DNA from 2 places in the Rhizorhabdus dicambivorans genome. Region 2 is predicted to be linked to the other one. Evidence: predicted binding sites of a transcription regulator. Region 2 holds the regulator's gene; the other holds the start of a gene.
The links. Region 2 encodes LexA, which represses DNA repair genes until DNA is damaged. Its sites were predicted from a motif close to GTTCCNCNCTTGTTCT; they were not measured.
Positions count from the first base shown of each region.

Region 1: CMV14_RS20715 (3-oxoacyl-[acyl-carrier-protein] synthase III C-terminal domain-containing protein) is a predicted target of LexA. The motif match lies at 2,708-2,723, and genes of this name have one in related genera.

Region 1 is NZ_CP023449.1:4,403,627-4,418,832, reverse strand. Features, by position in the region: gene CMV14_RS20730 (MmgE/PrpD family protein) at 1-232, shown strand, start outside; gene CMV14_RS20725 (IclR family transcriptional regulator) at 293-1,042, shown strand; gene CMV14_RS20720 (aromatic ring-hydroxylating oxygenase subunit alpha) at 1,494-2,504, shown strand; gene CMV14_RS20715 (3-oxoacyl-[acyl-carrier-protein] synthase III C-terminal domain-containing protein) at 2,745-4,055, shown strand; gene CMV14_RS20710 (acetyl-CoA acetyltransferase) at 4,112-5,278, shown strand; partial or broken gene CMV14_RS27235 (IS5/IS1182 family transposase) at 5,341-5,511, shown strand; gene CMV14_RS20700 (TonB-dependent receptor) at 5,882-8,263, shown strand; gene CMV14_RS20695 (Rieske 2Fe-2S domain-containing protein) at 8,651-9,679, shown strand; gene CMV14_RS20690 (N-acyl-D-amino-acid deacylase family protein) at 9,937-11,619, shown strand; gene CMV14_RS20685 (SDR family oxidoreductase) at 11,654-12,445, shown strand; gene CMV14_RS27645 (hypothetical protein) at 12,690-12,791, shown strand; gene CMV14_RS20680 (hypothetical protein) at 12,934-13,932, shown strand; gene CMV14_RS26885 (Lrp/AsnC ligand binding domain-containing protein) at 13,944-14,087, opposite strand; gene CMV14_RS27730 (thiolase C-terminal domain-containing protein) at 14,044-14,247, shown strand; gene CMV14_RS20675 (CaiB/BaiF CoA transferase family protein) at 14,387-15,206, shown strand, end outside.
Region 2 is NZ_CP023449.1:85,706-100,911, reverse strand. Features, by position in the region: gene gltX (glutamate--tRNA ligase) at 1-1,444, opposite strand, end outside; gene CMV14_RS00450 (ComEC/Rec2 family competence protein) at 1,594-3,669, shown strand; gene lexA (transcriptional repressor LexA) at 3,795-4,469, opposite strand; gene CMV14_RS00440 (molybdopterin molybdotransferase MoeA) at 4,527-5,714, opposite strand; gene moaC (cyclic pyranopterin monophosphate synthase MoaC) at 5,719-6,192, opposite strand; gene trpC (indole-3-glycerol phosphate synthase TrpC) at 6,189-6,983, opposite strand; gene CMV14_RS00425 (DOPA 4,5-dioxygenase family protein) at 7,031-7,408, opposite strand; gene CMV14_RS00420 (VOC family protein) at 7,465-7,845, shown strand; gene CMV14_RS00415 (nuclear transport factor 2 family protein) at 7,914-8,333, shown strand; gene CMV14_RS00410 (TonB-dependent receptor) at 8,397-10,835, opposite strand; gene CMV14_RS00405 (ATP-binding protein) at 11,018-12,754, opposite strand; gene CMV14_RS00400 (ATPase domain-containing protein) at 12,744-14,240, opposite strand; gene trpD (anthranilate phosphoribosyltransferase) at 14,337-15,206, opposite strand, start outside.

The sequences.
Region 1 (15,206 bases), 710 kb from region 2:
CGCAGACCATGTCGAGATCGAGTTCGCTGACGGCACCGTTCAATCCGGCCCCGCGGTTCGCTTCGCATTTGGCCACGCCTCCAACCCTGCGGGGCAGCCGAGGCTAGCGGCCAAGTTTGACGAATGCACCGCAAGCCAGCTTGGCGAGGCGACGCGCAGGGACCTTTTCTCGATGCTCTGCAATCTGCAGGATGTGCGTTCTGTCTCGGAGTTGTATAAGCGTGCTGCATGATTTGAAATGAGGGGTGCAGGGCGGATATGAGCTTACTCATACACGCTTATAGCGGTGGCCATGGATCAATCCGTTAAATCGGCCCGCCGGGTACTCGAAGTGCTGGAGTACTTTGCGGAACGCCAAGGCGCGGCATCGGCGGACGAGATCCGTCGGGCCCTCGGCTACCCGCAGTCCAGCACGTCTGTATTGTTGCGCTCACTCGCCTCGCTTGGTTATCTCAGCTTCGAAGCCGAGACCCGCCGCTTCCGGCCGACGATCCGCATCGCGCTGATCGGCGCCTGGCTGGTCGACGAAGCCGGTCGTGCCCAGGACCCGACCAAGATGATGCGCCATCTCAGCACGGCCACGGGCGACATGATCGTCCTCGGCACCGAGCAAGGCATGGACGTCGTCTACGTGAAGGTGCTTCAGGCGACGAATCCGATCCGCTTTCACATGAGGCAGGGCGCGCGAAGACCGCTATGTACGACTGCGGTCGGTCAGGCCTTGCTCTCCACCAAGTCTGACAAGCAGATCGGCGCGATCGTACGCCGGGTGAATGCAGAGCGACCAGCCGACGCTTCTCCGCTCTCCCCTCAGGAGATCATCGACAAGGTAAGAGAGGGTCGAAAGCTCGGCTATTATCTCACCAAGGGAACGGTGACACCGGGCGCCGGCGTCATTGCGATGCCAATCGCGGGACTGGGCGATCACCCCCCCCTCGCCATCGGTATCGGCGCCCCGATCTACCGGATAGAGAGCGAACATGACCGCTTCCTGGAGCTGTTGCGCAAAGAGGTCCGGCAGACCAGCGCGACTGCTAGTTGAGCTCGCCCTGTTCGCTGGGAATGCTTGACCGGAATTTTTCCGCGTTGCCGCGAAACCGTACGCCGAAACGTTCATCCCTGATTTTCCAAACGAACTCTGCGATGATGGACATTCATCCTTCATGACGCAGACCCTCATGTAATATCGTAAATTATTGCAAAGTTACTCTAATATATCGACGAAATATCTCATTTAAAAGAGGAATAGATACACGGCAAATAAAAGTATAATCTCCGAGAAAATCTCGTGCTGCCGCGTGAATACTACCCGTTTGGGAGATCATCACATTCATAATATAAACTTGCCCGATCTCACGGAAAAGGCGGGGTCTGTGTAGAAAGACCATGCTTGATTCGCAGAACATCTGCGGACGTCATCCTGGCAATTGGGAGGCGGCTGGCGGGATGGCAGGCACGCGCTCCCCAGCGCTGCCTGATTGAAGGAGGATTAAATGGCTGCGCGCGCAACGGCTGACCCTGCCGAGAGCACTTCGGGGGGGAGATCGATATTTGATCTGGGCCCCGGCGCCCACGAGTGCTGGTACCCGGTTGCCCTTTCGGCGGACGTACCGAAGGGTAAGGTCGTCGGCCGCGATATTGCGGACGGGCGGGTCGTCGTCTATCGCGGCGAGGATGGCGTGATCCGCGCAATGTCCGCCTATTGCAAGCATATGGGTGCCGACCTGAGCGTAGGTGGCGAGGTCGTCGGCAACGATATTCGCTGCCCCTTTCATCATTGGTCCTATGGCGACGGCGGCGATTGCAAACATATCCCCGCGGGTGATGAGATCCCGAAGCGCGCCAAGCTCTTCGAGTTCGCGGCGCGCGAGCAGTTCGGACTGATCTGGGTGTTCTTCGGTAAAACGCCGCTTTATGAGCTTCAGACCTTCGAGGATTTCGACGAGACGAAGCATGTCGCCCGGTCCTTCGAGGTGCAGCTTAACGACAAGCTGAACTGTGAGCCGTGGATGTTCACCACCAACGTGTACGACATTGCGCACTTGCGCTCTCTTCACGGTATAAACATTGTCCATTCGGAGGTTGAAGAAATCGACCCCTACCGAAGTCGTATGTCGTGGGATGCCGATTTGGGCGACAAGGGCACCGGCGGCCTACGCATGGAAATCTATGTGTATGGCGTGAATTCCCTGCGGAACAAGGGTGAGCAAGGCGGACGGCTCAAATGGTATATTGGCGCAAGCGTACCCTCCGCTCGCCATGGCACCAAGTTCTTCATGACCGTCATTACAACGAACGAAGAAGGTGCTGAAGAATTTTTGGATCGGCAGGCTGCCATGCACGCGCAGATCATGAACGAAGATCTCCCGGTATTGAACAATATGCGATTGGATGAGCTCCTGCTGTTGCCGTCGGATCGGGCTCTGTCGCGCTTCATGCGCTCCGTCCTCAAATATCCGCGGGTGACGATGAAGGAACTCGAGCGAACCGCGAAAATGGACTAGCCCGGCAAGTGCGACCACGCCGCTGAGCGATCGGGAGATCGGTCGAGGCGGTGACTTTTCGACGCCAGACCATTTCGGGAGATTGTGGTGGTAGGTATCCACGCGTTTGGAGGATATGTTCCTCGGCAGCGGCTGCAGCGAAACGCTGCCTATGCGGCGACTGGCTGGTTTGCGCCCGGCCTCAAGGGCTTTGCGAAGGGAGAGCGCTCCTTTTGTTCCTGGGATGAAGACGCGATCACCATGGCCGTGGAGGCCGCGCGCGATTGCCTCGCAGGCCGCGATCGTGCTGCCATTGCGCGTGTCGTGCTGGCCTCCACCTCGCACCCCTTCGCCGACCGGCAGAACTCGACCATCGTGAAGGAGGCGCTCTTCCTTTCGGACGCGACCGCGGCACTCGACGTTTCGGGGAGCAAGCGGTCGGCGACCTCCGCCCTGATCGATACGTTTCATGCGGTGGCGGGCGGGGCCGGCGATACGCTGTGCGTCGCCGCGGAGCGTAACGTGGCCAAGCCCGGCTCAGAGGGGGAGTATAATTCCGGGCACGGAGCGGCGTCGGTGGTGGTGTCGAAGGGAGACGGCTGTGCGAAGCTGATCGGAACACATTCCGTCAGCATCGATCTCGTCGACCATTTCCGCAAGGAAGGCGAAACGTTCGATTATAATTGGGAAGCCCGCTGGGTGCGGGAAGAAGGCTACGGAAAGATTGTCGTTTCTACGATCATCGCAGCCCTTCAGAAGCTAGGCGTCGACGCCAGGAAGATCGACCATTTCGTCCTTGGATCTTCCATGCCGAAGATCAGCGAATATGTCGCGCAAGGTAGCGGCATCAGGCCGGAAGCCGTTGCCGACACGCTGGGGGGTGTCTTGGGGGACGCCGGTGCGGCCCAACCGCTGATATTGCTGTCCCATGTCCTGGAACGCGCAACGCCGGGTCAACTCATCATGGTGGTCGGCTTTGGCGGAGGATGCGACGTAATCCTCCTGGAGACGACCGCAGCGATCGTGGGCGCGGCGAAAGCCAGAGGCATCGGGGGATATCTGGAAGATCGAGCGCCAGTCGATAATTATGTCAAATATCTAGCCTTTTCGGGGCTGATCGACCTCGATAAGGGCATGCGCGCCGAGCTGGACCAAAAACCGATCCTCACCGCCCAATATCGAGAACGGAAATCGGTGCTCGGCCTGGTCGGCGGCAAATGCACGCAGACCGGCGCCGTCCAGTTCCCGAAGTCGCCTGTCAGCATCTCGCGTGAGGCGCGGGCCATCCACACTCAGGAAGACTATCCGCTTGCGGAACTGCCAGCAAAGATCGTCACCTTCACGTCAGACTACCTCATGTTCTCGCCGTCGCCGCCCGCTTATTACGGCAATATCGAGTTCGAAGGCGGCGGCCGCATGCTGGCGGAGATCGTCGACGTCGGAGAGGAAGGGCTGGATATCGGGACGCAGCTGCGGATGGTGTTCCGCATCAAGGCGATCGATGACCGGAGGGGGTTCTCCCAATATTTCTGGAAAGCCGCCCCCGAGCGGCGGTTGTCGAACAGAGCATAGTAGAAAAGAGCAGAGCGATGGCAAGCGGGATAAGAGACAAGGTCGCCATTCTCGGAATGGGCTGCGCCAAATTTGGCGAGCGCTGGTCAGCGGGTGCCGACGATCTGGCGGTCGAAGCATTTGAAGAGGCGCTTGCCGATGCGAACATCGACGTGTCGGAGATCGGCGCGGCCTGGCTTGGCGTGGCGTTCGATACGGTGAATATCGGGCCTTCGGGCATTCCGCTCGCCATGGCGTTGCGCCTGCCGAACATCCCTGTCACCAAGGTTGAGAACTATTGCGCCTCAGGCTCGGAAGCTTTTCGGGGTGCGGTCTATGCGGTTGCGTCCGGGGCCGTGGATATCGCACTCGCCTTCGGCGTCGAGAAGCTGAAGGACACAGGCTATGGCGGCCTGCCTGTGCGCACCCGCGGCACCAACTGGGACATGATGGGGGTGGTGGGATCGGCACCTGGCCATTTCGCCCAGCTAGCTTCAGCCTACCGGGCAAAATATGGGATCGAGAAGGATCTGTTCAAGCGGGCAATCGCGCATGTCTCCGTCAAAAGCCATGATAATGGCGCGAAGAATCCGAAGGCGCATCTGCGCAAGCGGGTAACGATGGATCAGGTCATAAACGCGCCGTATATCGCTGAGCCGCTTGGATTGTTTGACTGCTGCGGCGTGTCCGATGGCGCAGCCTGCGCGATCGTCACGACACCGGAAATCGCAAGAGCGCTTGGCAAGAGAGAGCTAGTGACAGTCAAGGCGCTGGCAGTCTCCACGTCCAACGGGTGGGAACTGCAGGGATCGGGCTGGGACGGAAGCTATTTTCATACCACTCGCGTGGCAGCGAAAGCCGCCTATCAGGAAGCCGGGATCACCAATCCGCGCGAGCAGCTGAGCCTGATGGAAGTGCATGACTGCTTTTCCGTGACCGAGCTTGTTACGATGGAGGATCTGGGCGTCAGCGAGAATGGTGGCGCGGTGAAGGACGTGCTCGACGGCATTTTCGATGCGGACGGCAAGATCCCTTGCCAGATCGACGGAGGGCTGAAATGTTTCGGCCATCCGATCGGTGCATCGGGTCTGCGTATGATCTACGAGAATTATCTTCAGATCCTCGGCCGCGCGGGGGAGCGTCAGCGACCGGACGAGCCTGTCTACGGCTTGTCCCATAATCTGGGTGGCATGCCCAACCAGAATGTTAGCGCCGTGGTCATCGTGGGACGGGAAGGAGCATAAAGCCGCCACGCTTCGTGGAATAGGCCGGGGCGCTGCGGCGGCCGGCCGCGAGAGGTGAATTTCGGCTCAAGCTGATGGACAAGGCGACCTTCCTCGACTTCACCATCGAGGTCATCAAGCGCTCGGACGATCCGATGGCGCAGGCTCGCGCGCGATTATGAAAAGCGCATCGATGTCTCCAAGGCCGTGATCCTCGTCGCCATGGGCGGCAATATGTTCGCCGAAACGCTCATCTTGATTTTCCAAACGCCAAGGATGGCATCGCGGTTGATCATCGGAAGTTGTCCAACGGGCACAAATGGGATGCCTTCTATCTGGCCGGGGCAGACTTCAACGGCAACGCATATTGAATGAAGCCGGTAGGCCAGAGTTGATATCTACGGAATATAAATATTCGGACCACCTGACGATTGATGTGAACGTCATTGAAATTTCTCCAGCTAGCACCCGGCCGAAGAGCCAGACGTGCGTCAAGTTGTGCGAGAGAAACGTCTTGCGTTTCACATATGTAATTTAAACGCCGGATATCGTCATATGGCCATGCCAATGGTAGGGTGCGAACTTAAAACAAAACATCAAGAAAACATTAAGAGGGAGAGGGATATGATCGTGAATTTCTCAGACGCTCACTTGAAGAGCAAAGGATCCCGAAGAGCATTGGCTGCGATGCTGATGCGGACGGCGATTGTTGTTCCGTCCATTCTCGCGGGCGGCGCCGCCTTCGCTGAAGACCCTGGTGAAATCATCGTGACCGCCCAGCGGCGCGAGCAGGCGATTATCGACGTGCCGATCTCGGTCAGCGTGGTGAGCGCTGAGAAGGTTGAAAACCTCAATTTGTCGACCTTCACCTCGATTGCGCAACAGACGCCGAACTTCAACATCACCTTCAACCGCGGCAGCAACACCACCCCCGACTTGAGCATTCGCGGCGTCCGCGGAGAGGGTTCCAACGGGCGTCTCAATGAGAGTTCGGTCGCCGTCTATGTCGACGAGATCTATCTCGGCGATGAAAGCAGCCTTACCGGGCAGATGTTCGACGTGGAACGGATCGAAGTGCTGCGCGGCCCGCAGGGGACGTTGTTTGGCCGCAACACGACGGGCGGCCTCGTCCATTTTGTTTCGGCGGCGCCGACCTCCGATTTCACCGGCAAGGCCAGTGTTCTGTATGGCTCGGACAATTGGATAGCCCTCAACGCCGCGGTCAGCGGACCGCTCGGCGAGAATGTGCGGACACGCCTTGCCGGTCAGTTCGAGCAGCATGACGGCCATTTCACCAATCGTGGCACTTTCCCTGGCGCGCCCAAGAAGCTGGCGGCAAAGGAGGTGTGGAGCATCCGGAGCACGACCGATTTTGATCTCGGCGATGCATCGAAGCTGCGGCTGCAGGTCACCCATTCCGAAAATGATTCGGAATCGACGCCCAACATTGGCCTGGGCGTATGGAGGGACGCCTCGAGGGCGGTCTGCGCGCGGAAGGACATATTCGCCGCCAGATGCGTCGATACCGTCGTTCTCGGCGGCCAGCCTCGCCAGGTTCGGCCGCAATCCGGCGACGCGATCACCGAACTTTCCAGGGATCAACTGGCGGTCACCCAGAATTTTACGTCCCTTACCAGCAAGTTTGAGACCGATTTTGGCTGGGCGTCGCTGATCAACATCGCCAATTATACTCGGTTCAAGTCGAGCATCGGCGTGGACGGCGATCAGTCCTCGACGCCCAGTGGTCTCCAAAATCAGAACATCCAAGCGCAATTTAATAACCGATCCAGGCAATTCAGTGAAGAATTGCGTCTCCAGGGTACGACCGACACGCTGAATTGGGTGACGGGTATTTACTATTACCAGGACCGCAAGAGAAGCGACGCGCCTCTGACCGTCAGGAACAACACGGGTGGGCTCCTCCAATCAGTCCGGTCCAGATCCCGCGTAGACACCAAGTCCGGAGCGGTGTTTGGTCAGGCCGATTGGGAGTTCGCCGATCAGTGGACGCTCTCCGCCGGAGCGCGTTATACAATCGAAAACCGGGAGCTCAAGCAGGCGGATGTCACCCTGACTACCGCGGCCGGCGCCCTGCCCCCGCTGGACATCCTGTCGGGCGTAACCGATCCCGATCCGGTAACGAAGGACGTGACCGGCCGAGTGAGCCTGACCTGGGAGCCGACCACCGAGAACAGCCTTTACGCCAGCTACTCGCGCGGCGCAAAGAGCGTCTCCTATAGTACATTCTACTCCGCTACCGGGGGGGCCACCCCCGCCGGCAGGGCCGCCGCTTTGGCGACCAACGCTGCCCTGACCGGCCCGGTGGGACAGGAGCATCTCGATGCCTTCGAAATCGGCAGCAAGAACCGGTTCCTTGACCGGACGTTGACGCTCAACCTGGCCGGATTCTATTATCTCTTTGACGGCAAGCAGGAGTTGCTCAGCGTCGGCGACCTCAGTACCGGCGTGCCAATCGTCACCAGCCGCTTCCTTAATATCGGCAAGGCCCGGATATATGGGGCGGAAGTCGAGCTGAACTATGCGCCGAACGACCGCTGGGATTTCAATGTGTCGGGGGGTCTCCTGAACACCAAAATCACGGACTCGCCCCTCATCCTGAGCAGTCCGAACCTGGGTCTGGTCCCGCTCGAAGGGAAGCCGATCCCGCAGACACCCAAGTGGAATCTGAGCGCCACGATCGCCCACCACATTCCGGTGAGCGGACTCGGCGTCTTCACTCTCCAGGCGGAAGGGCGGGCGCAGGCGAAGCAGAACTTCGTCCTGACGAACGACCCGATAGTGGATCTTCCGTCCTATGGCATCGTCAACTTCCGCGTCCTTTGGGAATCGGAGGATAAGAAGTTCAACGCGCAGGCATTCGTCACCAATGCCTTCTCTAAGGACTATTTCGCCAGAATGAACGACACCGCTTTCTCGGCGGGCGTTTTGGTCGCACAGATGGGCGAGCCACGACTGTGGGGAGTTAAGCTCGGCGTTGCATTCTAACGTCTGGCTTGGTTTTCGTCGCGCCCTTCGTCGTTTTCATGTCTGGAACGACGAAGGGTAGGCGACGTTATCGGTTGTTGGGTCAGGACGCCCCCGGCAGGCGCGGGCATCCTTGGCGCCCGGGAGATCTTGACGGATCGTATGAATTTGCATCCGCGCAATCGCCGCGGCGCTTCAGGTGGACGCCCATAATCACATATATAAATTCGGTCGTTCAGAAGTTCGGCACGCTTGCGGAGATCGAGGAATATCGCAAGGAAGAACCGAATGATGACGTTTAGCCGCCAAAGCAAATGGCGAGCCCCTTCACCTGCGCATGAAGTGGATGCTGCAACGGGGTTCGCCGCGGGCCCGGCCGCGCGGTGCGAAGGTACAGGAGAACGGTGAATGGACGTGACACGCAGCGCAACGCCTGAAGCGCGACGGCGGGCAATGGTAGCTGATTTGGGGCCGGGCGCTCATCAGTGCTGGTACCCGATCGCCCTGTCGCGCGACGTGCCCAAGGGAAAAGCCATTGGCGCCGATTTAGCGGACGGCCGCGTTGTCATTTACCGAGGCGAGGATGAAGTCGTCCGGGTGATGTCCGCGTTTTGCAAGCATATGGGCGCTGACCTCAGCGTGGGTGGCGACGTTGTCGGCAATAATATTCGTTGCCCCTACCATCATTGGGAGTTTGGCCAGGGCGGCAAGTGTAAAGTGATCGCGTCCGGCGACCCGATCCCAAAAGGATCGAGCTTGGCGAATCTTCCGACGGCTGAGCGCCTGGGATTGATCTGGGTGTTCCTGGGAGAGACGCCGCTTTACGATCTGCCGACGTTCGAAGAGTTCGATGATACGAAGCACGCGTTTCGGGCGTTCGAAATCGATCTCGAGGCAAAGCTGAACGTCGAGCCTTGGATATTTGCAACCAACGTTTTCGACGTTGTTCACAATCGCGTGGTCCACGGTCTGCAATTTGCCGATCCCGATGTCGAAGAAGTCAGCCCTTATCTGCGGCGGATGAGCTGGGACGCGGCGCACACGGGAGAAAAGCAAGAAGGTGTGTGGCGTCCCGACATCGCCGTTCACGGCGTTAATGGCATCACGACACGGAGCGAAGTTGACGGCCGGCTCAAATGGTATGTCGCCGTAATGACACCATGCGGTAGCCTGGGAACGAAGGTATTCTTTTCGATCGTCACCACGAAAGACGACAAGTCCGAAGAATATTTCGATACTTGGCAGGCGATGCATAACAGATTTGTCAACGAGGACCTTCCGATTCTGAATGGTCTGAGAATTGGCGATATGCATTTGGTAGGCGCCGATCGAGCCATGGCACGTTTTATGCGCGCGGTTCGGAAATACCCCCGTACAACTTTGGACGCACTTGAGACTGCGGCCAATGCGGCAGAGCGCAAGGCGGTAAATGCCTAGAGTGTCGCGTCTCGAACCAGCCGCCACACTACGCATGCTGGCTTCGTGCTTGATGCATTGGAACAGGCGCTCCATGACCAGCGGCCGGCCTAGGGGCTCGCGCGCTTCATCATGCATGTAATTTAGCGTCACTTGCCCCACAGGCTGGACAAGGCGTGATAAACAGCCCGGCGTTGATCGATTCACAGCTATTCGCAAAATATCGGCCAAGGCGCGCCCTTGATGTCTGTAACAAATGAATGGGGACGGAGTAGAGGATGTACGATCTCCTAATTCGCAATGGCACTGTGGTCGACGGCTCCGGAAACCCGCGCTATCGGGCCGACGTTGCAATTCAGGACGGGCGCATCGCCGCCATTGGTGATGTCTCCGGCCGTGCCAAGCGCGAGCTGAATGCGGAGGGGCAGGTCGTCACACCTGGCTTCATCGACGGGCACACCCATCTTGACGCACAGATGCATTGGGATCCGCTCGGCTCCTCGTCATGCTGGCAGGGTATCACCACCGCCGTGATGGGCAATTGTGGGTTCACGCTCGCGCCGAGCTCGAAGTCGCGGCGCGGCCTGGTCGTCCGCAATCTCGAGCGCGCCGAGGACATCTCTGGCGCGGCGATGGAAGCGGGTATCGATTGGCGCTGGACGACGTTCCGCGAATATCTCGATGTGATCGACGCGCTGCCCAAGGGGATTAACTACGCCTCCAATGTTGGCCATTCGGCGCTGCGTACCTTCGTCATGGGCGAAGCCGCATTCGAGCGGGCATGCAACGATGACGAGCTGGCGCTCATGCGCCGGGAGCTGAACGACGCGCTCGCTGCGGGCGCGATCGGCTTCACGACGTCCCGTGGCGAGGGGCATGCCACCTCGGACGATCGCCCCGTGGCCTCGCGTCTGGCGGACTGGGAAGAGATACGCCAGCTTGTCCTCGAAATGCGGCACTATGAAGGTCGTGTGTTCGAGCTCGCGCCGCCCAGCGCGTCGCGCTTCGGCGACATCGAAGTGCGTCGCCGTTTTCACAACGAGCTGTTGAACCTGTCGCTGGCGAGTGGCGCGACGGTAACGTGGGGGCTCATCCCGCTTGCCGGAGTCACGGCCGAAGAACTGCCCCTGCTCGATCGCGCGGCGGCGTCCGGCGCGAAGCTGATCGGGCAGTCGCACAGCCGAGGCATTTATCTGCTATATTCCTTCCTCACCACCATGCCCTATGACTGGCTGCCGGAGTGGAAGAAAATCAGGTCTCTGCCCATTCCGCAGCAGTGCCAGGCTCTCAAGGACCCCAACGTCCGCAGGACATTGTTCGAGTCGGCGAAGAATGCCGTCTTCACCGAGGCACCCACGGCAGACAGCCCTCGTGCGCCGGACTTCGAGCAGATGGTCGTGTGGCAGAATGCGCTGCCGCCCAATCCCACGATGAAGGACATGGCGGCGCAGCGCGGCGTCCATCCGATCGAGCTTTTCATCGATCTTGCAGCCGAAACCAATCTGGAGCAATTCTTCTACCAGCCCGGCTTGCGCTGGGACATGGACGCGCTCGTGGAAGCAATGCGCCACCCCCATTGCGTCATGACCTTCTCTGATGCTGGCGCGCACGTGACCCAGCAGGAATGTTCGCTCCAGACCTATCTGCTCGCCCACTGGGTTCGGCAGAAGCAGGCCTTCACGCTAGAGGAGGCGGTGCGCATGATCACGCTCGCGCCAGCCAAGGTGTGGGGATTCCACGACCGCGGATTGCTGCGCGAAGGCATGGTTGCGGACATTAATGTGTTCGATCCCGACCGGATCACGCCGACCTTGCCCGTTCTGCTTCACGATCTGCCGACCGGTGCGCCGCGCCTGGAGTCGCGGGCGGAAGGCATTCTCGCGACGATCGTCGGCGGCGAGATCACGATCCAGAATGGCGAGCACACGGGCGCTTTGCCGGGCCGCCTGATCCGCCGCTAGCCGGAAACCCAAAAGAGATGCAGGCCGAGAGATAATGAAAGACCTCGCAGGAAAAGTCGCCGTCATCACTGGAGCAGGGAGCGGCATCGGACGCGGGATGGCGCGAGCCTTTGCCGGCGCCGGAATGCACGTCGTCGTTGCGGATGTCGAACTGGACGCGGCCGAAGCCGTGGCCCGCGAGCTGAATGGAACAGCCGTCAGGGTCGACGTCACCAAACCGGGCGACGTGCGGGCGCTCGCGGACCAGGTCTATCGGGAACATGGTGCTGTCCACCTGCTCTGCAACAATGCCGGTGTCGCATTGGGCGGTCCGCTATCGGACATGACGCACGACGACTGGCGCTGGGTCGTTTCTGTGAACATCGAAGGCGTCGCGAACTGCCTCACGGCCTTCCTGCCGCGCATGAAGGCGCAGGACGGCGAAGCGCACATCGTCAATACCGGCTCGATTGCCGGGCTCGTCACGATTCCGGAAGGAGGTATCTACGCGGCGACGAAATATGCCGTCGTTGCAATTTCCGAGACGCTTCGAGCTGAGCTTGCGCCGCACAATATCGGGGTCACCGTCCTCTGTCCGGGATCGGTTCGCACAAACATTCTCGGGGCAGCTCGTAACCGTCCAGACGACCTCAAGGACACGACGGTCGAGGCACCGGCCGAATTTTCCGACCCCGTCGGCATGATGGACCCGGATCAGGTCGGACTGGAAGTGCGTGACGCCGTCATTGCCAATGCGCTCTATTCCATTCCCCTCACCGAGGGCAACAAAGTGTTAATCCCGATGGTCCAAGCGCGCTTCGATGCCATCATGAAAGCAATGCCATAGCTCAGCCGAACTCTTCACTTCCAAGCAGCAATTTGTGCTCTTCAGTGAACCCTTTCGAAATGAGCGCAGGTGAGGATCTCGGTTCGTATAGTTGGAGATCGCTGGCAAGTCAGTGCAAGAACGCTTGGCCGTGTGCCAACAGCGATCCACGCTGATACGTGCAGACTTTAATAACTGGATCCGATAAAGCAGCAGCGTATCTTATCCAGGGGCTAACACTGCAAGTACACTCAACTACGTCATAGTGCGCCAGAAAGCGCTGTGGCGCCACACGAGCGACGGATGCCTCGCGATCGACAATAATCCTGCTGAAAGATCGCAATATCACGCCAAATCAGATTCGTGATAATTCGAGTTCAGCCGGGCTAACGCCTATCGAAGTCGGGTCGCGTGAGCTACTCGTTTTACTAAGCCGCTGAGAGATACGCGGTTTGTGGCTGGAGAATGTCGATGACAGGTCGCTGGCGGACACGGATGGGGGAGGTTGCATGATGGCTGGTAATTCGCGGGACGCGGTCAAAGTGTCATTGCGGGCCGGGTCTGACGGCTGGATCGAAACTCCCGGGCTGGCGTTCAAAGTGCTGTGCTTTGGTGAGTCCCACTCTAAGGACGCGCCGATAGCCCTCTTCGTGCGCGCAGACGAGTCGGTCGGTGATCGCATTGCCGGACGGCGAACCCACGAGACGACTGTGTTCACGACGGTGATCGAGGGATCGCTCGAACTCGATGGTCGTTGGTGCAAGCCCGGGGATTTCGAGCTGGCGGCCGCAGGGGCGCCGCACGGCGACGTCGTGATCGGACCCTATGGCGCCACCTACATGATGTTGTTCGGGCGTCGCTCCGGGCTGATCCCGTCATACCTGGACCCAGGAGACCAGCGGGTGTTCGATGCCACCTTGCGGGGTCCCGTCGAGCGAGTGGCGAGCGGTCAGGACGAGTCGGCGGTTGCGCTGTTGCACCTCAGGGAGAACTTCACGCCGCGTCGCGGTATCAAAGTGACGAACAAGCAGTGGGTGGATGCGGGAAAGTCGCCGCCGCCGCCGGAGCACCCCGGCCTGTTCTTCAGCGCGGTCGACGACGATTCATTGAACTGGGGTCCACCTATCCTCAACGCCCGAACGTCGTTGGTGGTGGTAGGGGCGCCCGACGACCCGCACGCGCCAGTGGTCGGGTGCATCAACGTGGGGCCGGGGCCCGGCGACCGGCTGCGCAGTCGGCACATCCACGGCGCCGATGCCGTAAATCTCGTCATCAGAGGTGCGGTGTACATGGATGGTGTGTGGTTGCGGCCGGGTGAGGCCAAGATTGCGCCAGGCAATGTCGAGTACGGAGACGGACTTGCCGGTCCCGATGGCATGGACTTCTTCGAGATCTGGTCCGACCTCGCGGGGATCATGCCGACATATTCGGATCCCGACGATCATGCCTACTTCGAGCAGTTTCGGGCCAAGGGCCATGGGGAGCCCCAGCACCTCCTCCCTGCTTAGCCCGAATGGCGTCAGAAGCTGAAGATCATGAGGGTCTGGGTCCCGATGACCAAGACGTTCTTGCGGAGGTTGTTGATGACCTGCTCGAGGTGTTGAAGGCCGTCGACCCCGATGCGGATGAGTGTATCGGGATCGCCGGTGAACATCTCGATCACCGAACTCCTCACAGTGGAGAATTTGTTCGTGTTCCAAGAAGGGTATGCGTGGCGGGATGTGCTTGACGGCGTTTATGATGCCGACGGCCGCGTCCCATGCCAGATGGATGATGGTTTGAAGTGCTTCGGGCACTCCACGGCGCGAGCGGTCTGCGCATGATCGATGAGGCTTACCTGCAGCTTCAGCATCGCGCGGTCGCACACCAACTGAAGGACCCGAAGCTCGCCCTGACATCCAATCTCGGTGGCGCGCCTTGGAGCAATGTCTGCTCAGTCTTCATAGTGGGTTTGCACTGAAAATGCGGAGCACGCTCTCGAGCGGGCCGCTGGCCGGTGTTCGCGTGGTCGAGTTCGCCGGCATCGGGCCGGCGCCGTTTTGCGCGATGTTGCTCTCCGATCTCGGCGCGGATGTGGTGCGCATCGATCGTACTTCGCCGCCCCAGCATGATCCGAAGTTCGCCGTGACAGGGCGGGGACGGCGGTCGGTCGCGCTCGACCTCAAGACCGGCATCGGCGTGGAAACCGCGCTGCGTCTGCTCGACAAGGCCGATGTGTTGATTGAGGGTTTCCGCCCAGGCGTGATGGAGAAACTGGGGCTTGGACCTGAGATAGTCGAGAAGCGCAACCCGCGGCTTATCTATGGGCGAATGACCGGCTGGGGACAGAGCGGACCATTGTCACACGCCGCAGGCCACGATCTCAACTATATCGCGTTGACAGGCGCCCTTCACGCTATCGGTCGCGCCGGCGCGCCGCCGCCGCCGCCTCTCAATATCGTTGGAGACTTTGGCGGTGGCGCCCTCTACCTGGCGATGGGAATTTGCGCGGCTCTTCTGGAGACGAGCAGGTCGGGGCGCGGCCAGGTCATAGATTGCGCCATAACCGACGGTGTCGCGTCGCTTTCGGCACTGTTTCATGGCCTCCTTGCTTCGAACCGCTGGAGTGAGCTCAGAGCCGCGAACTTCCTGGATGGTGCAGCGCCGTTCTACGACACCTACGAATGCAGTGACGGCAAATATGTGGCGATCGCGGCCTACGAGCCTCAATTCTATCGAGAACTGCTCGAGAAATTGGGCTTGTCCCAAGATCCATTGCTCGCTGAGCAGTGGGATCGCAGCC
Region 2 (15,206 bases):
GCTGGTCGCCCAGCCGGCCCAGGCTCTCCTCGCGGCCGAGGAGCGCCAGGACGTCGAATATCCCGGGGGAGGTGGTACGGCCCGTGAGCGCAGCACGCAGCGGCTGAGCCACTTTCCCGAGGCCGATCCCCCCCTGCTCCGCCACCGATCGGACCGCCGCTTCCAGCGCGGCCGCGGACCAGTCGGCGGTGGCCGCAAGAGCGTCGCGGGCCTGGGCCAGCAGCGCCTTGCCCGGCTCGTCTAGCAGCGATGCGGCCTTCTCGTCCATATCGAGCGGGCGAGTGCGAAACAGAAACGCCGCCCCGTCCCGTAACTCCTTGAGATCCTTGGCCCTTGCCTTCAAAAAAGGAATGCTGCGAAGCAGAAGGTCGCGATCCTCCGAGTCGAACTCGCGGCCCGCATCGGCCGCGACTCCGGCGATGATCAGGTCCGCAAGCCGCGCATCGTCGGCCTCGCGCATATAATGGCCGTTGAGATTCTCGAGCTTCTTGAAATCGAAGCGCGAGGGCGAACGGCCGACCCCGGCGAGGTCGAACCACTCCACCGCCTGCTCGCGGCTGATGATCTCGTCGTCGCCATGGCCCCAGCCGAGCCGCAGCAGATAGTTGTTCACCGCTTCCGGCAGCAGCCCCATCTCGTCGCGATAGGCGTCGACGCCCAGCGCACCGTGGCGCTTGGAGAGCTTGGCGCCGTCGGCGCCGTGGATCAGCGGGATATGGGCGTAGACCGGATCGGGCCAGTCGCCCGAAATCTCGTTCATCGCCCGGATCAGGGCGAGCTGGCGGAAGGCGTTGTTGAGATGGTCGTCGCCCCGGATGACGTGGGTGACGCCCATGTCATGGTCGTCGACCACCACCGCCAGCATATAGGTGGGCGTCCCGTCCGAGCGGAGCAGGATCATGTCGTCGAGCTCGGCATTCTGGACGGTGACCTGGCCCTGCACCCGGTCGTCGATCGTCACCTCGCCCTCGCGCGGGGCCTTCAGCCGGATGACGAACGGGGCGCCCTGCGGCGCCACCGAAGGATCGCGATCGCGCCAGCGGCCGTCATAGCGCAGCGGCTGCCGGGCGGCCTTCTGCTGCTCGCGCAGCTCGGCCAGTTCCTCGGGCGTCGCATAGCAGCGATAGGCATGGCCGGCGGCGAGCAGCTGTTGGGCCACCTCGGCATGGCGGGCAGCGCGCGAGAATTGATAGACCACCTCGCCGTCCCAGTTCAGGTCGAGCCAGGTCATGCCGTCGAGGATCGCCTCGATCGCCGGCTGGGTGGAGCGCGCGCGGTCGGTATCCTCAATGCGGAGCAGGAACTTGCCGCCGTGATGGCGGGCGAACAGCCAGTTGAACAAAGCGGTGCGCGCGCCGCCGATGTGCAGGAATCCGGTCGGCGAGGGGGCGAAGCGGGTGACGACCTGGCCGGATGGGGTCTGATTTTCGGTGCTTGCGCCCACGCGCGGTTTCTCCAAGATCGGGCAATGGCCTGCGATGTCGATGCGCCCCGTAAAGCATTTTCCCGCCGGGTCAAATTGGCCGGCGATTCGAACGGTGCCGGCCCGGCCCCATTGTCGGGCGAACGGTGATCGCCGGCCTGCGGGACCGCATGGCCGGCGCGGCGCGGCGGATCGAGGCGGTTCTGGAGGCGGAGCGCGATCAGCTGGCGCTGTGGCTGCCGGTCGCGCTGGGCGCGGGAATCGCGCTCTGGCTGGCGCTGCCCCGCCCGGCGGGCTGGTATGCGGCGATGGCGCTGCTCGGCGGGGTGGCTCTGCTGGGGCTCGCGGTCGGCCCCGGCACGCGGCTGGGCCGATCGTTGCTGGCGGGTGGGCTGGTCGCGCTCGCCGGGCTGCTGCTGATCTGGTTCCGCGCCGACTGGGTGGCCTCGCCGCGCATCGACCGGCCACGGGTCGCCGAGGTGGCGGGGCGGATCGAGGCGGTCGAGCGGCTGCCGGCGCGCGAACTGGTGCGGCTCACCATCGCCACCGATCCCGGCCTGCTGCTGCCCCCGCGCCTCCGGCTCAATATCGACGAGGCCGATCTGGCCGGGCCGGTCGTCGGCGGCAGCCGGATCGTGGTGCGCGCCCGCCTGCTGCCGCCCGCGCCGCCGGCGGTGCCGGGCGCCTATGATTATGCGCGCGCCGCCTGGTTCGCCGGCATCGGCGCCACCGGCAAGGCGCTCGACCGGCCGCGCATCGCGGCGGGCGAGGCGGGCGGTTTCCTGCTCTGGCTCGCCGACGCCCGCGCCCGCCTGTCGCAGCACATCGAGGCGCGGGTGGCCGGTGCCAGCGCGGGCGGGATCGCCGCCAGCCTGGCGACCGGCGACCAGGGCGCGATCGCCGAGGAGGATGCCGAGGCGCTCCGCCGCGCCGGTCTCGCCCATCTGCTCTCGGTATCGGGGCTGCACGTCTCCGCGGTGGTCGGCGGGGTGCTGCTGCTGACGCTCAGATTGCTGGCGCTGAGCCCGGCGCTGGCGCTACGCGCGCCGCTGCTGCTGATCGCGGCCGGCGCGGGGGCGGTCGCCGGTATCGCCTACACCCTCTTGTCGGGCGCGCAGGTGCCGACGATCCGATCCTGCGTCGCCGCGCTGCTGGTGCTGGCCGGGATCGCGATGGGGCGGGAAGCGATCACCCTGCGGCTCGTCGCGACCGGCGCGCTCGTTGTGCTGTTGCTCTGGCCCGAGGCGCTGGCGGGGCCGAGCTTCCAGCTCAGCTTCGCCGCTGTCACCGCGCTGGTCGCGCTGCTCGATCATCCCAGGGTCGCCGCCTTCGCCGCGCGGCGCGAGGAGCGGCTGGCGGCGCGCTGGGGCCGGGCGATCGCGGTGATGCTGCTCTCGGGCCTGCTGATCGAGGCCGCGCTGGCCCCGATCGCGCTGTTCCATTTCCACAAGTCAGGGCTGTACGGCGCCGCCGCCAATATCGTCGCGATCCCGCTCACCACCTTCGTCATCATGCCGCTGGAGGCGCTGGCGCTGCTGCTCGATGTGGCGGGGCTTGGCGGGCCGGCCTGGTGGCTCGCCTCCCATGCGCTCGCCCTGCTGCTGTGGATCGCGCACCGCGTCGCCGACGCGCCGGGATCGGTGGCGATGCTGCCGACCATGGCCTGGGGGGCCTTCGCGCTGATGGTGGCCGGCGGGCTGTGGCTGGCGCTGTGGCGCACGAAGCTGCGGCGCTGGGGGCTGGCGCCGCTTGCGGTGGGCGCGCTCTGGGCGCTGGCTTCGCCCGCGCCCGATCTGCTGGTGACGGGGGACGGCCGCCATGTCGCGCTGGCGCTCGGCGATGGCCGGGTGGCGCTGCTGCGCGAACGGACCGGCGATTATATGCGCGGGGTTCTGAGCGAGGCGGCCGGGGTCGATGCGGAACCGCTGCCGTTCGATGCGCTGATGCAGGCGCGCTGTTCGGCCGATCTGTGCCTGGCGGAAATCAACCGGGGCGGGCGGCGCTGGCGCATCCTCGCGACGCGCAGCCCCTATCTGGTCGACTGGCGCCGCATGACGCGGGCCTGCGCTGCTGCCGACATCGCGATCAGCGAACGCCGCCTGCCGCGCGGCTGCAACCCGCGCTGGCTGAAGATCGACCGGCCGCTGCTGGCGCGGACCGGCGGGCTTTCGGTCGATCTCGACCGGGGACGGATCGACAGCGTGGCGGCCCATGTCGGGCAGCACCCCTGGTCGGTGTTCCGCTAGACGGCCAGAAAAGCGGTCGCCCCGGCGGAGGCCAGGGCCGTAAGAGCTTCTCGGTCAGCTACCCGCAAGCGCCTGTTGCGGCCCCGGCCTCCGCCGGGACGCCGCCCGTGGTGGGCTTGCGGCGCTCAGTAGCGCCGCAGCAGCCCTGCCAGCTTGCCCTGGATCTGGACCTGATCGGGCTTGTAGCGCTGCGGATCATAGGAGCGGTTGGCCGGGTCGAGCCGCACCATCGCGCCTTCCTTGCGGAAATATTTGAGCGTCGCCTCATGATCGGCGATCAGCGCGACGACGATCTCGCCGTCGCGCGCGGTCTGGGCGCGGCGGATCAGCGCATAGTCGCCGTCGAGGATGCCGGCCTCGACCATCGAGTCCCCCGACACCTCGAGCGCATAATGCTCGCCCGGGCCAAGCAGCGCGGCGGGAACCGACAGGCTGCTCTGCCCCTCCAGCGCCTCGATCGGCAGACCGGCGGCGATGCGGCCGTGCAGCGGAATCTCCAGCACATTCTCGTTCGCGGCCTGCGGCACCGGGGCGGAGGCGGGGGCCTTCGCCTTGGTCGCGGGCGCGGCGGCCTTGCCTGCCACCGTCTCCGGCATCCGCAGCACCTCCAGCGCGCGGGCGCGGTTGGGCAGGCGGCGGATGAAGTTGCGCTCCTCGAGCGCGCTGATCAGCCGGTGGACGCCGGACTTGGACTTGAGGTCGAGCGCCTCCTTCATCTCCTCGAACGAGGGCGACACGCCGGTCGCGGCCAGCCGGTCATGAATGAAGATGAGCAGATCATGTTGCTTGCGGGTCAGCATACCAAAGGTCCTTGTCGGGAACGGACGAGGAACATTTAGGCAACTGTAGGGAATCTGTCAAGCGAGCGGAATGATCTCCACATCGGCGCCCGCTTCCAGCGCCGGCGAGTCCGATTCCCGGACGATCAGCAGCTCCGCCTCGACCAGCGCGGCGAGGCCGGCGCTGTCCTGGCTGGCGGTGGGGACGGCCAGCCCCCGCGACCATTTGCCGCGCAGATATTCGGCCCGGCCGCCGGTCGCGGGCAGCGCTTCGCCCAGCCGGGCGGCGGCGGGGGGCGGAACCGGCCGGGCGCTGCCCAGCAGATGCGCGATCAGCGGCTTCAGGAACAATGTCGCGGTGACGAAGGCCGAGACCGGATTGCCGGGCAGGCCAAGCACGATTGCCCCGCCCAGCGTGCCGATCATCACCGGCTTGCCCGGCTTCATCCGCACCTTCCAGAAGTCGATCGTCGCGCCCGCCTGCTCCAGCGCGGGGAGGACGAGGTCATGGTCGCCGACCGAGGCGCCACCGGTGGTGACGATGATGTCGGCGCCGCCCGCCAGATCGGCGAAGGCGGCACTGATCAGGCCGAGATCGTCGCGGATGATGCCATGGTCGGTGACCTGCGCCGGGGTGCCCGCCAGCAGCGCCGCGAGCATCGGCCCGTTCGAGGCGGGGAGCAGCGCGCCGGTCGTGGGTTCGCCCGCCGGCACCAGTTCGTTGCCAGTCGAGAGGATCGCGACGCGCGGGCGCCGCCGCACGGGAAGCGCGCCATGGCCGCCGCTCGCCGCCAGCGCGATCGCCGCCGCGCCGATCGGGGCACCGGCCGGGATCAGTATGTCGCCCTCGGCGAAGTCGCTGCCCTTGCGGCGGATATGCGCGCCGATCCGGGGCGGCCCCTCGCCGGTCATGGTCAGGCTGTCGCCGTCGCGGCCCGCCTCCTCCTGGATCAGGATGCTGTCGGCCCCTTCGGGAACCGGGGCGCCGGTGAAGATGCGCGCCGCCTCGCCGGGCGCCAGCGCGCGGCCGAGGCCGCCGCCCGCCGCGCTTTCGCCCGCGACGGTCCACGGGCCGGGGCGTTCGGCGAAGCGGATCGCATAGCCGTCCATCGCCGACAGATCGAGCGCGGGCTGGGTGCGCTTCGACAGGATGTCCCCGGCGGCATAGCGGCCACGGGCGTCGAGCAGCGGCACGGTCTCGACGGGCAGCGCCTCCTTCAGCGCGAACATCCGCGCCTGCGCCTCGGCCGTCGGGATCAGCGCCATCGGCCTATTCCGCCTTCCAGTCGCCCGACTTGCCGCCGGTCTTGGACAGCAGCCGGACCCCTTCGATCCGCATGGCTTTGTCGAGCGCCTTGGCCATGTCATAGACGGCCAGCAGCGCCACCGAGACGGCGGTCAGCGCCTCCATCTCGATGCCGGTGGTATAGGTGGTCGTCACCGACGCGGTGGCGCGGATGCCGTCGGCCTCGATCGCGAGGTCGAGGGTGACGCCCGAGATCGGCAGCGGGTGGCAGAGCGGGATCAGGTCGGCGGTCTTCTTCGCCGCCATGATCCCCGCGACCCGCGCGACCGCGAGCACGTCGCCCTTCTTCACCGAACCGGCGCGGATCGCCTCCAGCGCCTGTGCCGCGATCAGGATGCGGCCCTCGGCGACGGCGACGCGCTTCGTCTCGGCCTTGGCGGAGACGTCGACCATGCGGGCCGCGCCATCCTCGTCGATATGGGTGAGCTTGTCGCTCATGCCCCGGTCAGCAGCCTGCGCGTGGCGGCCGCCACATCGTCCTGGCGCATCAGGCTCTCGCCGACCAGGAAGCAGCGGACGCCATGTTCGGCCATCGCGTCGAGATCGGCCTTGGAACCGAGCCCGCTCTCGGCGACGAAGGTGCAGCCGGCGGGCGCGTTGCCGACCAGCTCATAGGTGCGGTTGAGATCGATCGAAAAGTCCCGCAGGTCGCGGTTGTTCACCCCGATCAGCCGCGATTTCAGCCTGATCGCGCGCTCCAGTTCGGCCGCGTCGTGGACCTCGACCAGCACGTCCATGCCATGCTCGATGGCGGCGGCCTCGATCTCGGCCATTTCGCCATCGTCCAGCGCGGCGACGATGATCAGGATCGCGTCGGCGCCCAGCGCGCGCGCCTCGGTCACCTGCCAGGGATCGACCATGAAGTCCTTGCGCAGCGCCGGCAGTGCGCAGGCGGCGCGCGCCTGCACCAGATAATCGTCATGACCCTGGAAATAGGGGACGTCGGTCAGCACCGACAGGCAGGCGGCGCCCGCCGCCTCATAGGCGCGGGCGTGGGCGGGCGGATCGAAATCGGAGCGGATCAGCCCCTTGGACGGCGACGCCTTCTTGATCTCGGCGATCAGGCCATAGCCGCCCGCCGCCGCCCTGGCGTCGAGCGCGGCGCGGAAGCCGCGCGGCGCATCGGCCGCCCTGGCGCGCGCGCTCAGCTCGGCGAAGCTCGTCGCGGCCTTCGCCCGGGCGACATGCTCGCGCTTGGTGTCGCAGATCTCGGTCAGCTTGTTGCTCATCGCCGCGCGGCATAGCGGGGGGCGGGCGGCGGGTCCAGTTGGGCGGGCTAGAAATCGCTGCGCCCGAAGCGGGCCAGCCCCCGGTTGATGCCGGGCGGATCGAGCACGGTAAGGTCGAGGTCGAGCGGCTCGCCATGCCATTGCCCCAGGCTGGTGTGATCGGCGAGATCGTCGAGCGTCAGCGGATGGACCAGAGCGCGCAGCCCCGCCGCCTCGATCAGCGGGACGATGTCGGGCAGCGAACGCACCCTGAAATGCACTTCATATTGCGGGATCGGGTGCGGCCCGGCGGGGCCTTCGGTCATCGCGCCGACGAACACTATGTCCGCTCGTCGCGAAAAGGCGTCGCGCAGCGCTTCGGCGGCGGGACGTTCGGACGCTGTGAAATAGATGTGCGCGTGATAGGGTGCATCCGGGCCGGTCATGGTGCGGCAGATTAGGATCGCGGTCCCGGAACGGCAATCGTCGTGGAGCGAAGTCGATGACGGTCGAACTCAACCACAGCATCATCTGGTGCCGCGACAAGCGGGCTTCGGCGGATTTCCTCGCCGGGATGCTGGGCCGGCCCGCTCCCGTGCCCTTCCATCATTTCCTGGTGGTCGACTTGGACAACGGCGTGTCGATCGATTTCATGGAGAAGGAGGGGCCGGTCGCGCCCCAGCATTATGCCTTCCTGGTCGACGAGGAGAGCTTCGACGCGATCCTCGGGCGCCTCCGGGAAAGAGGCCTCGACCACTGGGCCGATCCGGCGCGCAGCCAGCCGGGCCGGATCAACCATTTTGGCGGCGGGCGCGGCGTCTATTTCACCGATCCGGACGAGCATCTGCTGGAGGCGATCACCCGCCCTTATCCGCGGGATTGAGCGCTTCGCATATTGCCGCCCGGCCGCGCAAATCCTAAGGGTGTGGCTTACCCACAGCTGGAGGGCACATGCTGGATCGGGTTTCGATACTCGCGGCCGTGGACGACGCCTATGCGCGGCGCGCCAGCGGCGACAAGGTGGCGCTCGATGCGATCTGGGCGCCGGGCGCGGTGTTCGAACTGGTCGGGCGATCCCCGCTGATGGCCGCCACCCTGCCCACCGGGCCGGCGGCGGCGATGGACGTGGTCTCCACGCTGGTCGACAGGGTCCGCTTCCACAGCTTCGAACGGCTCGACGCGGTGGTGGAGGGAGGCCAGGCCGCGATCCGCTGGCACATCACCGCTTCGGCGCCGGGCGGCGCTCCGTTCGAGATCGAGCTGTTCGATCTGTGGAGCTTCGACGAGCAATATCGCGCCACCCGGCTCGTCCAGTTCACCGATACCGCACTGCTGGTCGATCGGATCGGCGGCGCCGCGCTGCTGGCCTGAAAATGGCGAAGCGCCCCGGACCTTGCGGCCCGGAGCGCCCCGTCATCGGTCGCTGGCTAGCGATCAGAAGCTGTAATAGAGGCTGAACACCGCCGAGCGGGCCTCGCCGGGCGTCGCCCAGCCATTGTTGCGGATGCCCGTGAAGTAGCGCTTGTTGGTGACGTTCTGGACGTTCACCTGCGCGGTCACGCCGTCGGTCACCTCATAGGAGAGGAAGGCGCGGTGGGTAAGCCAGCTCTTCGAGCGGAAGACCGGGGTCAGCGTGCTCACCGCCGGCAATGTTGTCCCCGAAGCCAGGGCGCTGTTGTTGAGCGCGAAGCTGCCCGTATAGGTCAGTCCATAACCTAGCTGCAGTCCGAAGGGGAACTGATAGGTCGTGAACAGGCTTCCCGCATGGCGCGGCGTGTTGGTCAGCCGCTGTCCGGCCTGCGGGTCCGGAATGGCGGCGGAGTTGGCGCAGGGGTTGACCGTCACTCCGGCATCCACTCGCGGGCCGGGGTTGGCGAGGCAGAAGTTCGAGACGCTCTGCAGCACCTTGCTCTTCAGATAGGTGTAGTTGGCGAAGATCGCCCAGGCTTCGGTGATGTTGCCGCTGGCGCCCAGCGCGAGCCCGTCCACCCGTGAGCGGCCGTCGGTCACCTGCAGGGTGGTGACGATCGGATCGTTGGTGGCGACGCGATAGTTGGTCCGTTCGTTGCGGAACAGCGCGGCGGTCAGCTGCAGGCGGCGGTCGAACAGGTCGGCCTTGGCGCCGATTTCATAATTCACCGCCTTTTCCGGGCTGACGTCGCAGGGATCCAGCGATCCGGCCGGCGCCGTGATCAGCGTGCCGCAGCCCAGCCGTACCGTCGCCGAGGTCGGGGTGCGCGAATTGCCATAGGCCGCGTAGAGGCTGACCGTCTCGATCGGCTTGAAGTTCAGGCCGACGCGATAGGAGAAGAGCTTCTCGTTGCTGCGCTGGTCCAGCCCGCGCGTATAGGCGCCCAGGGTCGGGCCCACGACAGTCGAGAAGGTGTCGGCGCGGAAGGTCGCCTTGGCCTGCTCGTAGCGGAGGCCCGCGTTGAACTCGAGCTGCGGGGTGATCTTCACCGTGTCGAACAGATAGCCGGCGACGTTGCTGCTGCTGCCCTGCGATCGGCCCGCCTGGATGAAGTTCACCGCGCCGGTATAGATGGTGTTGGGCGCCGCCAGGCTGATCGGCGGCTGGGCCACGGTCGCGCCGGCCGCGGTGCGCAGCACATTGCCGCTCACCAGCTCATAATCCTCCTTGGTCAGCGAGACGCCGACGACCAGCGTATGCTCCAGCCCGGCGGTATCGAACACGGCGCGCAGGTCGGTCTGGTTGTAGAGCAGCTGGTTTTCCTGGTTGCGGATATTGCCGCGCGGGCCGCTGGGATAATAGGTGCCCGGCGTGTTCTGGGCGGCCGGGCAGGCCAGCGGCGTGGAGGCGATGTTGGTCGCGGGCAGCGGCTGGAAGCCGTTGGCGAGGCAATAGACGCCCTGCGGCGCGCTGGTCGACGAATCCTGCTCCACGCGCTGCCAGCGGGTCAGGTTGCGGACCGACACCTTGTCGCTGAACTCATGGGCGAAGCGCATCGTCAGCTGGTCGACCACGATGTCCTGGTCGTCGAGATTCTCGATGCCGTAATAGTTGCGGTCCTTGGGGTCGTAGCCCGGAAGCGGCCCGCTGTTCACAGCATTGCGGAAATAGGGGACGCCATAGACGGGAACGTTGCTGTCGTCCTGGTGCAGATATTGCAGGGTCAGGCTGGTCGGGCTGTCGATGCCGATCGTCACCGACGGCGCGATGCCCCAGCGCTTGTTGCGCTCCACGTCGCGGCCCGGCACGCGGTTCTTGTGGGCGACGGCGTTCAGGCGGACGGCGATCAGGTCGCTCACGCGCAGGTTGCTGTCGATCGTGCCGCGATAATAATCGGCGGTGCCGATGCCGCCCTGGACGATGGTCAGGTCGTCGGCCTGCGGCGTCTTGGTCACGAGGTTGATCGTGCCGCCGACCGATCCCGATCCGTTGAAGACGCTGTTCGCGCCGTTATAGACCTCGATCTGCTGCAGGTTGAAGGTTTCGCTGCGGCTGTACTGCGCGCTGTCGCGCACGCCGTCCTGGGTGATGTCGTTATTGGCCGAATAGCCGCGCAGGTTGATGCTGTCGCCATAGCCGCCGCCGCCTTCGCCCGCACCGAAGGTGATGCCGGGAATGGTCTGGAGCGCGTCGCGCAGCGTCAGCAGGTTCTGCTTGCGGAGCACCTGGTCGCCGATCACGGTGATGGTCTGCGGGGTGTCGATCAGGGCGCGGGTGGCCTTGGGGCTCTCGACGCGCTCGACCTTGATCTCTTCCTCGATCGCGGTCGCCGTCACCGTCATGCCGCCCAGCTTCTTCTCGCCTTCGGGCTTGTCGGCGGTTTGCGCCGCGGCCGGCGCGGTGGCAATGAAGCCCACACATGCCAGCGCGAGGAAGCTCGCCCCCTTCATCTCCATCGTCATGCTGAAACCTTTCCCTGTCGTGACGGGGCCGGCAGCTATCGATAATGAAAACGATTCGCAAATAAATTCTGCGAACGATTCGCATTTGCGTGGTGGGCCGGTCGGTTTCGCGGACCATCGCCCGCTTCCGAGTGGCAAGATTTTTCTTTGTTTCTCGTATCTTGTGGCCTGATGGGGATCGGCTAGCCGGCTGCTATGCGATCCGGTGCCAATATCTCGTCGATCTTGCGGCCAAGGTCGTCGAGCGAGAATGGCTTGGTGATCATCCCCATGTTCGCGCCAAGGAAGCCGGATCGGATCGCGGCATTCTCGGCATAGCCGGTGACGAACAGGATCGGCAGGTCGGGCCGGTGCAGCCGCGCGGTGTCCGCGAGCTGGCGGCCGTTCATGCCCGGCAGGCCGACATCGGAGATCATCAGGTCGATCGCAATGTCCGATTCGAGGATCGGCACGGCTTCCTGGCCGTCGCGCGCCTCGATCGCGGCATAGCCGACCTCCTCGAGCACGTCGCGGATCAGCAGGCGGACCGAGGGATCGTCCTCGACGACCAGCACCTGCTGGCCGGCCCCCTGCGGCGCGCGGGGCATCTCCTGTCCCGCATCGATCCCGGCGCGTTCGGTGGCGGGCAGGTAGATGCTCACCGCCGTGCCCTTGCCCGGCGTGCTGTCGATGGTGACATGCCCGCCATTCTGCTGCGCGAAGCCATAGACCATCGACAGGCCGAGCCCGGTTCCCTGGCCCAGCGGCTTGGTGGTGAAGAAGGGCTCGAACACCTTGTCGAGCAGTTCGGGGGGCATGCCGACGCCGGTGTCGCGGACCGTAACGACGACATAGCGGCCCGGCTTGGCGTCGGCCATGCCCGCCGCGATGGCGGGGTCGATCCCGACGCAGCTGGTCGCGACCGACAGCGTCCCGCCCTCGGGCATGGCGTCGCGCGCGTTGATCGCCAGGTTCAGGATGGCGCTTTCCAGCTGGTTGGCATCGGCGATGCCGGCCGGGATGGTGGGATCCAGGCGCGTCTCCAGCGCCACCTGTTCGCCGATCGTCCGCACAAGCAGATCGCCGAGCGTGCCGATCAGCGCGTTGACGTCCACCGGCCGGGAATCGAGCGACTGCCGGCGGGAGAAGGCGAGCAGGCGCTGGGTGAGCCCAGCCGCGCGGTTCGCCGAGGTGGTCGCGGCGTCCATATAGCGCTCGATCCCCTCGAACCGGCCGGTGGCGATCCGGCGCCGCATGATGTCCATCGCGCCGATGATGCCGGTCAGCATATTGTTGAAGTCGTGCGCGATGCCACCGGTCAGCTGCCCCACCGCCTCCATCTTCTGGCTTTGATGGAGGTGCTCCTGGGCGCGGCGCAGTTCCTCGGTGCGCCTGGCGACCATCGCCTCCAGCTGGTCATGGTTGCGCGCCAATATGTCGCGGGCGGCGCGCAGTTCCTCTTCGCTGCGCGCCAGCGCGGCGTTGCGGGCGCCGATCTCGGCAAGATGATCGCGCATCTCGAACTGCTTCTGGCGCGAACGCAGCGCGGAGCGGACGGCGCTCAGCAGCGATATCGAACTCAGCGGCCGTTCGAACACGGTGAAATTGTCGACCACGTCCGAAATGCGCAGCACCGCGGCCTGGCTTGGCGGCAGCGGCCCCATGCGCCGCGCGGCCAGCACGATGAACGGCACGTCGGACCAGGCGGGTTGTGCGTCGAGCGCGGCCCGCAGCCGGCGCCGGTCCGCGCCCAGCGCCTCCTCTGTCAGGATCACCGCGCCGAGATGGTCGTCGAGCCGGTCCGCGATCGAGGCCAGGTCCTTCGAGATCGCGACGTCATGGCCCTCGCGCCGCAGCAGGCCGGCCACGCTTTCCGCGTCGCGGCCATAAGGTGCCGCAACCAGCACCCTATGGCCGAATTTCGCTGTCCTATGCGGCACCGCGGCCTTCCATCAGCGGGTTGGTCGTGCCGCGATATTCAGGGGTGCCGGTCAGCACGCCCCGGAAATCGCGCAGCGGCTCGCCGATGCGGATGCCCTGCGCGTCGATGCGCAGCTCGCGGATCGCATCCTCATGCTCGCCGCCCCGGTTCTTCAGGATCGATATCGCCTTGCGGATGCGCCCTTCGGCCTCGAAGAAGCGGATCAGCACCACCGCGTCCGCGACATAGGAGATGTTGAGGCTGGTCGCCATCGAGCCGACCAGCCCATGCTGCGGATTGATCAGGAAGGTGCAGACGCCGTGATGGTTCAGATAGGATAGCAGCTCGTGCATCTGCAGGATCAGCTGCTGCTCCTGCGGCATCGCGGCCAGATAGCCGTTGAGGCTGTCGATCACGATCGTCCGCGCGCCGCGCTGCTCGACTTCGGAACGCACCATCGCAGCGAATTCGCCAGGCGACAGTTCGGCGGGGTTCACCTGCCGGATCACCAGGCAGCCATCGTCTATATAGCGCTGGACCTGGCTCTCCAGAGCGCCGATTCGTGCCAGCAGCGTGCCGACCCGCTCGTCGAACTGATAGATGGTGGCCGGTTCGCCGCGCGCGCAGCCCGCGATCACGAACTGCATCGCGATCGACGTCTTGCCGCTGCCGGCCGGCCCGGTCAGCAGCGTGCTGGTGCCCCGCATCGGCCCGCCGCCGAACAGCGCGTCCAGTTCGGCAATCCCGCTGGACGCGGTCCCGCTGGAGGCGGCCCCGCCCCCGGCCGGCTCGCCGTGGTCGGACGCGATCAGCCTCGGAAAGATGTCGATCCCGCCCTTGCGGATGTTGAGGTCGTGATAGCCGGCGATGAAATCGACGCCGCGCAGCTTCTGCACCTGCATCCGCCGCCGTGCGGCGCCGAAATCGAGCGTCAGCCGCTCGACGGTGAAGACACCGTGACACAGGCTGTGGAGATGGGTATCGCGGTCGCCCCCGGTCAGGTCGTCGATCAGGATGACGGTGGTGTCGCGGCCCGCGAAGAACTGCTTGAGCGCCAGCACCTGGCGGCGGTAGCGCAGCGGGTCCTGTGCCAGCAGCCGCATCTCCGAAAGGCTGTCGAACACCACCCGGCGCGGATTGATCCTCTCGACCTGTTCCTCGATCAGCCGGACGGTCTCGCCCAGTTCCACTTCCCAGCTGTAGAGGACCGACTGGTCGCGATCCCCGCCGAGCACGGCTTCGGCGGACGCGAATTCGAACAGTTCGATGCCGTCCAGCTCCCAGCCGTGCGACGCGGCGACCGCCTGCAGCTCCTCGCTGGTCTCCGACAGGGTTATGTAGAGGCAGCTCTCGCCCTGGCGCACCCCTTCCAGCAGGAATTGCAGCGCGAAGGTCGTCTTGCCGGATCCCGGGGAGCCTTCCAGCAGATAGAGGCGCCTGGCAGGCAGGCCGCCTCTGAGAATGATGTCGAGACCGTCGTTTCCCGAAGAGATTCTACCCGGCATTGATTCCGCCATCACCTTTTCGAAAGCGTAATGGATGTGAACACTGCGGGAGGGCCGAGGTTCCCTTGGCCATGCCTCAGGCGTGGCGGGCGGGCTTCAGAAGGCGATCCAGCGCGCGAGCAGGGCCCTGGCCGCGCCGCTGTCGATCGCCCCGGCGGCGATCGCCACGCCCTGGCCCCAGTCGGCGGCCTTGCCGGCGACGATCAGCGCGGCGGCGGCGTTGAGCAGGACGGCATCGCGATAGGCACCCGCCTCCCCGTCCAGCAGCCGGGTGAGCGCGGCGGCGTTATAAGCCGGGTCGCCGCCGCGAATGGCGTCGAGCGGGTGGCGCGGCAGCCCCGCCTGCTCGGGGGTGAAGCGCTCCGGGCCGAAGCCGATCGAGCCGAGGCGGAAGATGCTGCTGGGGCCGCTGATCGACAGTTCGTCGAGCGGCTCGTCGCCCGCGACCATCATTGCCGCCTCGCAGCCGATCCGGTCCAGCGCGCCGGCGAAGGTGGGCAGGAAATCGGGGCGGGCCACGCCGATCAGCTGGCGGCGCACCCCGGCCGGGTTGCAGATCGGCCCAAGCAGGTTGAAGATCGTCCGCCGCCCGATCCGCTTGCGGACGGGGCCGAGCGGTTTCAGCGCCGGATGGTGCTTCTGCGCGAACAGGAAGCACAGGCCGATCTCGTTCAGGCTCGCCTCGGCCCGGTCCGAGGCGCGGTCGAGGTCGAGCCCCAGCGCCTCCAGCGTGTCGGCGGCGCCGGCCTTGGACGATGCGGCGCGGTTGCCATGCTTGGCGACGGGCACGCCCGCCCCGGCCACGACGATCGCGACGGCGGTGGAGACGTTCAGGCTGTGGGCGCCGTCGCCGCCCGTGCCGCATACGTCGATCGCGCCCCAGGGGCATCGCACCCGGATCATCCGCTCGCGCATCGCCTGGGCGGCGCCCGCTATCTCGTCGCTGGTCTCGTCGCGCTCGGCCAT